Regions from separate parts of the Pantoea sp. KPR_PJ genome, predicted to be linked through region 4. Evidence: riboswitches for the same ligand, from Rfam matches in the RefSeq annotation. Region 4 holds a riboswitch; each other region holds the start of a gene.

Region 1 (2,199 bases), on a different contig from region 4:
TGGTGCAAAATCTCGGGCGACGGGTATCCGGCGGTGCCGAGCAGCAGGCGCGACTGAGGAACAAAGCCGTAGAACATGGTCAGCCTCCCTGCATAGGCGAAAGCACTTCCAGACGGCATCCCGCCACCAGCCGCTGGCTCTCATACTGCGAGCGCGGCAGAAACTGACCGTTGAAAGCGCTGGCTACGCAGGCAGCGTCTATCTGCCGCTCGTTCAGCAGCGCCGCAACGGTCTGTGCATCGGTATCAATTAACTGGCCGTTGAGTTCAATTTGCATAATGTGACTCCTGACTGAGCAGTTGCATGAGGTGTTGCGCCATGGCGGGCGCAAGCAAAAAGCCATGACGATACATGCCGTTAACGGAAAACACGCCGTCGCGATAGCGAACTTCCGGCACGTTATGCCGATAGGCGGGACGTCGGCCAGTGCCGCTCTCGACAATGCGCGCCTCTGCCAGCGCCGGGTGGATCGTCCAGGCGGCACTAAGCAGCTCCATCATGGCGCGCACGCTAATCGGGCTGGCGTCGTCGCTTTCTACCATGGTCGCGCCGAGCATAAAGTGGCCACTGGCACGCGGCACCAGATAGCAGGGAAAGCGCGGGTGCAGCAGGCGTATGGGACGGGAAAAATGCAGATCGTCACTGTGCAGGATGAGCATTTCGCCGCGCACCGCACGCAGTTCGGGCTGGCGATCGGTGGCATGGATACCGCGACAGTCAATGAGGGTGCCGCTGGGTTTCCCGGCGTGAAAGGCAACGCCTCGCGCTTCAAGAGCAGCGCGTAGCTGACGCAGCGCATCACGCGGATTCAGATGCGCCTCACCGGCAAAGAAGAGGCCACGCGCAAAGCGTCCCGCCAGATCCGGTTCAAGCTCTTCGGGATTGCACCACTGATGCTGGCGCGTCAGCCGGGCGAAGCGCGTCAGCTCTGTTGCATCGCGCGGCGAAGCCAGCACCAGCGTGCCCTGTTGCGCCACACCCTCGACGCGCTGCGACCACCAGCCCGCGGCATGCTGCCCCAGCGCAGTGACCCGTTCCGGCGCGCTCTCCCCTTCGCAGAAGGGCGCAAGCATGCCGCCCGCCCAGTGTGAGGCAGGCATTTCATCACTGACGATCACTTCCAGCGTTTCCCCCTGCTCAGCCAGCAAGGTGGCGACACAGAGCCCGGCGACTCCGCTACCGAGTACCGACCAGCGGCTCATCGTGTATCACCGGCAGAAAAAACAGATTGAAAAAGCGTGCGTTTCACGTTGGCCTCGACGTTGACGACCCGTGATACGTGAAGGGAAAAAGCGTAAGCAGAAGGGATTCGCTCACGCGGCAGGCATCTCAACGCCTTTTCAGGTCAATGGGATACGAGTCTTCCTACGCCAGTATCAACTGGGTCAGGTTCAAAGGGTCGCTACACCGCGCGCTGCGCTATTAGCCTCTCAGTCTCTCTGGCGAGACTCCCCTGACGGCCATTAGTTGTAGGGTAAGTGACTACCCGGCGTCAAGCGTGATGTGTTAATCAGGCGTTAAATCGGTGGCTTCGCCGCGCGTCGTCAGGACGACAGCGGCGGCCCGCTGTCGCTCGCTTAAGGCGGAATAAATGTCGGCAAACGCTACGACAGTTGCGCCAGTCAGCTGAAGTTTCCGGGTAGCACAGGAAGCAGTGCGCTGTAGTCGAAGGAAGCAAGCCGTGGGGCGTCTGTACAGCGTCAGCAAAATGTGTATCAGCCCCCGAGCTGGCTCCCAGCAGCAGACGTTGCTCACCCTGAGGAAGCCGCCAGCCAAAGGGTAGCGTCAGCAGCGAGATGGTGCCTGTCATTGCGAAGAACCAGCAGATAATCTCGCCCGTTTTTTTCTTGCCGCCCAGACAGCGGATCTGGAGCAGCGCGCCTGCGGTATCGGGTGCTGAGAGCCGTGCCAGCAGCACATCCACTGGCGCCACCGACGAGGCAGGCGTGCCGAAGGCCAGAGCGCTAAAGGTGAGGTGCGCGGTAAGCAGGAGGATCATTCCGCAAAACCAGCCATCACCGTCAGACAGCAATCAAGGTGTACTTCCTTCTTGTAGCACCACAGCCGCGAGCAGGACGACAAACAGCAACGCAGAAAAATAATGGCGGTTGCATTGGGCAGCGAGGCGGCAAAGCTGCGGATATACAGCGCCTTATGCCGCTGAGGCGTCTTTTTACAGCCTCACCGAAGAGACTATTT
Region 2 (2,199 bases), on a different contig from region 4:
AGTCTTTTATTTCTGGGCACTAAATCGCTAATCAGTAATTTGCAGTTATTAAAATTATTAGCTGTATCTGTAGCGAGTTTATGTGTATTTTGTACGATAATAAAATTTTCAGCACTACCTTTTATGTTAAGTGCCCGATTGATCATATTACATAATGAAGTAGTTTTCCCTGAACCACACTCAGCAGATACATACTTAAAATTGGTGTAAATAGATGTAGGATTAATCATTTGTATGCGCTCCCTGTTGATAAATTTAGAAAGGCCGATTCATGCGAGTGAATCGGCTTTTTCTAGGGGGGTAGTTGTTTAACTGGGGGCTGTGTAAATGCTTAAATTTTAATTTTGCATGCCAGTTTTGCATTTCGTAATTTTATTATTTCTTAGCTTCTCTATGTATTCTTTTGGTAATCGCACTTTTAATATGTCACATATTCGTGCTGAGGTTATATCGCTACATATCCTGTTTTCATTTTGATCAAAAGTCAGTGATATTTCTGATGTAATTCTTTTTTTACGGACTAATTTATTTAGCGTCTTTCTGTTTGTGCGTATTTCCCTTTTCTTCAGCTATTATTCTCCATAATTTTTTTCTTTTGCTAAGATATTGTTGCAGCCCTTTTGTTGCAACAATACGCATATCTGGTGGGGAATTGTTGAAATACAGGGCTTCTTCATAATATTCTTCCAGTCTTTTTAGATTAGATAATATTTCATTTCCTAAATTATCTTTTACTTTCATTTTAATACCTATGTGTATAAGATTTTATTTTCAGATTTTAGTATTGGTCACAAAAAAGCCTTTTTTCATGAGAAAATAACAGTTAATTACTGTCTCTACAGATTATTTCTGTTGGAGGTAATTACATAGCGGTAAGTAATGAATAAAGTAGGGCATCTACTTTATTTTTCTAAACATGATTCAAAACTTCATTTGGCGATAAAAATGATTAATTCTGTCCATAGATTCTACCTATAACCGTTTTACATGGGTAAAGAATAAACAAGCATTTTGTTTTCCTGTGGGGTACAAAATGGGGTACAGGCTGGGGTACAATGCTCAATAGTGAGATTCGTAAAAACAACCTTATACAAACAGGTAAGCTTACATAACTCACTAATTAATAAAGAAATGTAATCTACACGACTCGGGGTGCCCTTCTTTGTGAAGGCTGAGAAATACCCGTATTACCTGATCTGGATAATGCCAGCGTAGGGAAGTCAGATGCCTGACCGCATTCGCCTTCTTGTTCGCCGGTTGGGAGTTATGATGATTCACACGCCTCAACCCTTTTCCGACGCCGCTTTCGCGCCCGTTCTTAGCCGTTTTGTGCATCAGCCGCCGCTTGTCCACTGCATGACCAATGAGGTGGTGCAAAACGTTACCGCCAACGTTTTACTGGCGCTTCACGCCTCGCCCGCGATGGTGGTCGATAATGAAGAAGCGGCCCAGTTTGCCACCCTTGCCGATGCCTTACTGATCAACGTAGGCACGCTGACCCGCGATCGTTGTGAGGCCATGCTCGCCGCCGTAAGGGCGGCGCACGCCGCTCAGACACCCTGGGTGCTCGATCCTGTTGCGGCCGGCGCCCTGACGTTGCGCACCGATTTCTGCCACCGGTTGCTGGCGCAACAGCCTGCCGCCGTGCGCGGCAATGCCTCTGAAATTCTCGCGCTGGCGCGGCAGGGCGCAGGCGGACGCGGCGTGGATACACAGCATCCGTCGGAGGCAGCGCTTGAGGCGGCACGCGAGCTGGCGCTGCGACACCAGACGCTGGTCGCGATCAGCGGTGAGGTCGATTACGTCACTGACGGCCATCAGACGCTCAGCGTGCAGGGCGGCAGCGCGCTGATGACGCATGTGGTGGGCACCGGCTGCGCACTCTCCGCCGTAGTGGCCGCGTTTTGCAGCCTGCCAGGCGACCGGCTGAGCAACGTTGCCAGCGCCTGTCGCGTGATGGCGCGCGCGGGCGAGCGGGCTGCTGCGCAGACTGACGCGCCGGGCACCTTTGCCACGCTGTTTATCGATGCCCTGTGGCAGCAGGCACAGGAGGCGCGCGCATGAAACGTATCAACGCCTTAACCATCGCCGGTACCGATCCCAGCGGCGGTGCAGGGATCCAGGCCGATCTCAAAGCCTTTTCAGCCCTGGCAGCCTACGGCACCAGCGTCATTACCGCGCTGGTGGCGCAGAACACCT
Region 3 (2,199 bases), on a different contig from region 4:
GGCTGTTTGCTGCTGGCGAGCTGAGCGGCGACCTCGACCTGCAAATAGTGGCCTTCGCTAAAGGATGCGGCGGCGTAGTTCTCTTTCTTCTCTTCAATCAGGTGATAGGCGGGTGAGGTGGTATAGCTCAGCACCAGATCACCTTCCCCTTTTAAAAAGAGGCCATAGGCTTCACTCCAGCCTTTGGTCACGGTAACGGTTTTCTGCGCCAGTTTTTGCCAGGCATCGGGTGCCTTGTCGCCATAGACTTTCTGCATCCAGAGCAGCAGGCCCAGGCCAGGCGTGCTGGTGCGTGGATCTTCGTAAATTACGCGCCACTTTTGCGGACTTTCCACCAGCTCTTTCAGGCTGGTCGGCGGGTTCTTCAGGCGATTTTTATCATAGACGAAGGCGAAATAGCCGTAGTCAAACGGGATAAAGGTCTGATCCTGCCAGCCATCCGGCAGCGTCACTTTACTGAGGTCGACGCTGCTTCTGGCAAACAGCCCGGTCTGCTGCGCAGCCTGAAGCAGATTGTTATCCAGACCCAGAACGATGTCAGCCTTACTGTTTTTGCCTTCCATGCGCACGCGGTTAAGCAGCGATACGCCATCTTCCAGCGCCACATATTTCAGCTCGCAGCCGCACTGGGCTTCAAACGCTTTTTTGACGGCTGGTCCTGGCCCCCATTCAGCAGAGAAAGAGTCGTAGGTATAGACGGTGAGAAGAGGTTTCGCGGCCAGTGCCGGGACAGACAGCAACAGCAGCAGAGGAAGGATCTGTTTAACCACTTTGCGCTCCTTAGGGAGAATTGTTATGAGTCGCAAAGGATCTGAGCGTAGCAGCCTCTCAAATCCCTACGTCGGTACTAACCGAATCAGGTTCGACGGGTTTCTCTCAGCCTTTTGCAGGCACCCCGTTGAGAACGGCTCATTCTAGACATTTCATCGGCAAGGCGAAAGGCTTACAGCGTCGGTGGCGCAAACCAGGCGGACTTAAAGTCGAACCAGCCTAGCGTATTGAGTCTTACGCCGCGCATGCTGCGCTGGCCTTCAAGCAGCAGCCAGTGATGGAACAGCGGATGCAAAACGTCTGTATCGAGCAGGCGTTTGCTCCATTCCGCCAGCGGCAATGCTTTGCGCCGCCAGCGAGCGGCATCCTTTTCCCAGTCGACAGGCAAGCAGTGATGCAGCAGCGGAATTTCGTAGAGCTGGGCGAACAGGGCGTACTCCAGCGGCAGCGTAAAGTTAACGCTGCCAAGCCAGATATCGCTCTCCGCCTCCCCCCGATGCCAGGTGTCATAATCAACCGCACGCGTTAGCAGCCGTACGTTATGCTGCGCCAGCAGCGGGCGCAGCGCGTTGGCGATGCCCTCATGTTCGACATGCTGGCTGTACCACGTCAGCGTCAGGCTTTCCAGGCCCGCCGGTTTGTCTACCGGTGTCAGATCGCGGCGGTGATGCCAGCGCGGCAGCAATCCGTAAGCGGGATACCAGTAGCGCTGGTATCCCCTGTCAGCCTGGTTCAGCAGCGCAACGGGATTAAAAAGCTGGGCGAGCCAGCGCCGGGTTGCGGCGTCGCGCCCTGTTGCCGAGCGCTGATCGAACAGCAAAAAATAGCAGCCCTCTTCCAGCCGGCTCTCCTCCGACTTCTCATCGTCTTCAGCGCCCTGCAGACGCACGCCCGAAAAAACCAGCTCGTCGCTGATCTCCGGCAGCACCCATATAGAGACATCGTCAATCAGCGCACGGAAGCCGAAGTAGTCGTCAAAGGCTTCAATTTTTAGCTGGCTCTGCTGGTTTCGCACGACGCGATAGGGGCCTGTGCCGATCGGCTGGCGGGCAAAGTCACGCATCTGTGGCCATTCGCGCGGCAGGATCATCGCGCTGACGCTGCCGAGCAGCCAGGGAAGCCAGCTGTCCGGCTCTTTAAGATGGATATCCAGCGTCCACGCAGCAGGAGAATCAACCGCGCTGATATGGGAAAAGAGCGGCTGCGGCTGGAGGCGCTGCAGCGAGGCGATCACATCGGCAATTTCCAGCTCGCGCCCGTGGTGAAAGCGGATCGCCGGGCGCAGATAGAAACGCCAGTGCAGTGGCGACAGCGACTGCCAGTGATGGGCAATATCGGCTTCGACTTCCCCGTTTTCCTCATTTATTCGCGTGAGTCCGTTAAAGATCTGGCGTGCCAGATGCGTTTCCGAACGGCGCAGCGCTGAGC
Region 4 (2,199 bases):
GGAGTCAGAAATGCTTAACCAGTTAAATGTCCTGACCGAGCGCGTAGGTGGCAGTAACGAACTGGTAGATTCGTGGCTGGCTGCCCGTCGTCAGCTACTTGTTTCGTATTACCACCTGGTTGGGCTGAAGCCCAACAAAGAAGCGCTCACCACTTTAGACGAGCAGGCGCTCGACAACTTTTGTCACGGTCTGGTCGATTATCTTTCTGCCGGTCATTTCAGCATCTATGAACGCGTCATTAATGAGATGCAGGGCGACAGCCCGATGGTAGCGGCGGCGCAAATTTATCCCCCGCTGGAAGCCAATACCGAACGTCTGATGCAGCTCTACGATGGCCATCTGCAACAGTCTATCGACGACGACAACTGCGTGGATTTCCAGCTGGCACTGTCAGAAGTGGGCGAAGTGCTGGAAGCCCGCTTTACGCTGGAAGATAAGCTTATCCAGCTTGCGTGGGATAATCAGCTGGTACGCGCACCGGTTGCCAATGACAGCACTCAGCTCTCGCGCCCGGCTTAAGGTTAATCAGTTGTAAAATGCTTGTTATTCAGTAAAAGCCCTTTTATGCTGGACGGGTTTTCGACCATAGCGTTGAAAACCCGTTTTGCTTAACGCTACGTTCGTACCGTAGCTAAAGTAAATGAGCGTTCTGGCGCGGTAAGCACAGCCGGTTCCTGCTCTGACCGTCACAGGCACGGTTCGGGCGCGAAACGGCAAACGCATCAGCCAGAAAATCGTTTACCTATCTTGTCGGAGTGCCCGTAAGGGCTGAGACCGTTAATTCGGGATCCGCGGAACCTGATCAGGTTAGAACCTGCGAAGGGAACAAGAGTAATCATCATCAGTATGCTGGCGCTTTTTGCCTGCTGTTTCTGTTACTCCTTCCGAACTCCGGACAAGCAACGTTCCCCTTCAACAGGAAAATTGCTATGTCTATCACCAAAACCAACCGACGTGAACAGCGTGCTGAAGCGCAGGCATTTATCAATGCGCTACAGGGCGGCGTCGCCTTTCCCAATTCAAAACGTATCTGGATCCAGGGCAGCCGTGATGATATTCGCGTACCGATGCGTGAAATCCAGCTCAGCCCCACGCTGACCGGTGGCAGCAAAGAGGATCCGCGCTATGAAGAGAATGAGGCAATACCGGTTTACGACACCGCGGGACCCTATGGCGATCCTGAAGCTGTTATCGACGTGCAGCGCGGGCTGACGAAGCTACGTGCCGGCTGGATTGAGGCGCGCGGCGACAGCGAAACTCTGACGCAAATCAGCTCCCGCTATACGCAGCAGCGCCTGGCCGATGACGGGCTGGATCATTTGCGTTTCGATCATCTGCCGCAGCCACGTCGTGCAAAAGCGGGACGTTGCGTTACTCAGCTTCACTATGCGCGCCAGGGCATAATCACGCCAGAAATGGAATTTATCGCGCTGCGCGAAAATATGGGCCGCGAACGCATTCGCGGTGAAGTACTGCGGCAACAGCATCCTGGCTACGGCTTTGGCGCACAGCTGCCGGAAAACATTACGCCAGAGTTTGTCCGGCAGGAGGTGGCCGCCGGGCGCGCCATTATTCCTGCCAACATCAATCACCCCGAGTCGGAGCCCATGATTATCGGGCGTAATTTTCTGGTGAAGGTTAACGCCAATATCGGCAACTCGGCAGTCACCTCCTCAATTGAGGAAGAGGTCGAGAAGCTGGTCTGGTCAACGCGCTGGGGTGCGGATACCGTTATGGACCTCTCGACCGGCCGCTACATTCACGAAACGCGTGAATGGATCCTGCGTAACAGTCCCGTTCCGATTGGCACGGTGCCGATTTACCAGGCGCTGGAGAAGGTGAACGGCGTTGCTGAAAATCTTGACTGGGAGGTCTTTCGCGACACGCTGCTGGAACAGGCGGAGCAAGGCGTTGATTACTTCACTATCCACGCGGGCGTGCTGCTGCGCTATGTCCCGATGACGGCAAAACGGCTGACCGGTATCGTCTCGCGCGGCGGCTCGATCATGGCGAAATGGTGCCTGTCGCATCACCGCGAAAGCTTTCTCTATGAGCATTTTCGCGATATTTGCGAAATCTGTGCCGCCTATGACATCTCTCTGTCACTCGGTGACGGGCTGCGTCCCGGTTCAATTCAGGATGCCAATGACGAAGCGCAGTTTGCTGAGCTGCATACCCTGGGTGAGCTGACAAAGATT

The links. Region 4 has a riboswitch for thiamine pyrophosphate ahead of thiC (phosphomethylpyrimidine synthase ThiC). Riboswitches for the same ligand answer to the same signal wherever they lie in the genome.
Region 1: linked by a shared signal. The riboswitch ahead of HP564_RS01990 (FAD-dependent oxidoreductase) and the one ahead of thiC (phosphomethylpyrimidine synthase ThiC) in region 4 are both predicted to bind thiamine pyrophosphate.
Region 2: linked by a shared signal. The riboswitch ahead of thiM (hydroxyethylthiazole kinase) and the one ahead of thiC (phosphomethylpyrimidine synthase ThiC) in region 4 are both predicted to bind thiamine pyrophosphate.
Region 3: linked by a shared signal. The riboswitch ahead of thiB (thiamine ABC transporter substrate binding subunit) and the one ahead of thiC (phosphomethylpyrimidine synthase ThiC) in region 4 are both predicted to bind thiamine pyrophosphate.

Annotation. Positions count from the first base shown of each region.
Region 1 covers NZ_JABMIK010000001.1:416,786-418,984, forward strand. Annotated here, with positions in the region: gene HP564_RS01980 (thiazole synthase) at 1-77, opposite strand, end outside; gene thiS (sulfur carrier protein ThiS) at 80-277, opposite strand; gene HP564_RS01990 (FAD-dependent oxidoreductase) at 267-1,202, opposite strand; TPP riboswitch at 1,346-1,465, opposite strand; gene HP564_RS01995 (hypothetical protein) at 1,511-1,999, opposite strand.
Region 2 covers NZ_JABMIK010000002.1:371,269-373,467, reverse strand. Annotated here, with positions in the region: gene HP564_RS06445 (DEAD/DEAH box helicase family protein) at 1-230, opposite strand, end outside; gene HP564_RS06440 (hypothetical protein) at 526-741, opposite strand; TPP riboswitch at 1,139-1,235, shown strand; gene thiM (hydroxyethylthiazole kinase) at 1,270-2,064, shown strand; gene thiD (bifunctional hydroxymethylpyrimidine kinase/phosphomethylpyrimidine kinase) at 2,061-2,199, shown strand, end outside.
Region 3 covers NZ_JABMIK010000009.1:69,587-71,785, forward strand. Annotated here, with positions in the region: gene thiB (thiamine ABC transporter substrate binding subunit) at 1-770, opposite strand, end outside; TPP riboswitch at 816-908, opposite strand; gene sgrR (HTH-type transcriptional regulator SgrR) at 944-2,199, opposite strand, start outside.
Region 4 covers NZ_JABMIK010000015.1:15,852-18,050, reverse strand. Annotated here, with positions in the region: gene rsd (sigma D regulator) at 11-520, shown strand; TPP riboswitch at 743-843, shown strand; gene thiC (phosphomethylpyrimidine synthase ThiC) at 931-2,199, shown strand, end outside.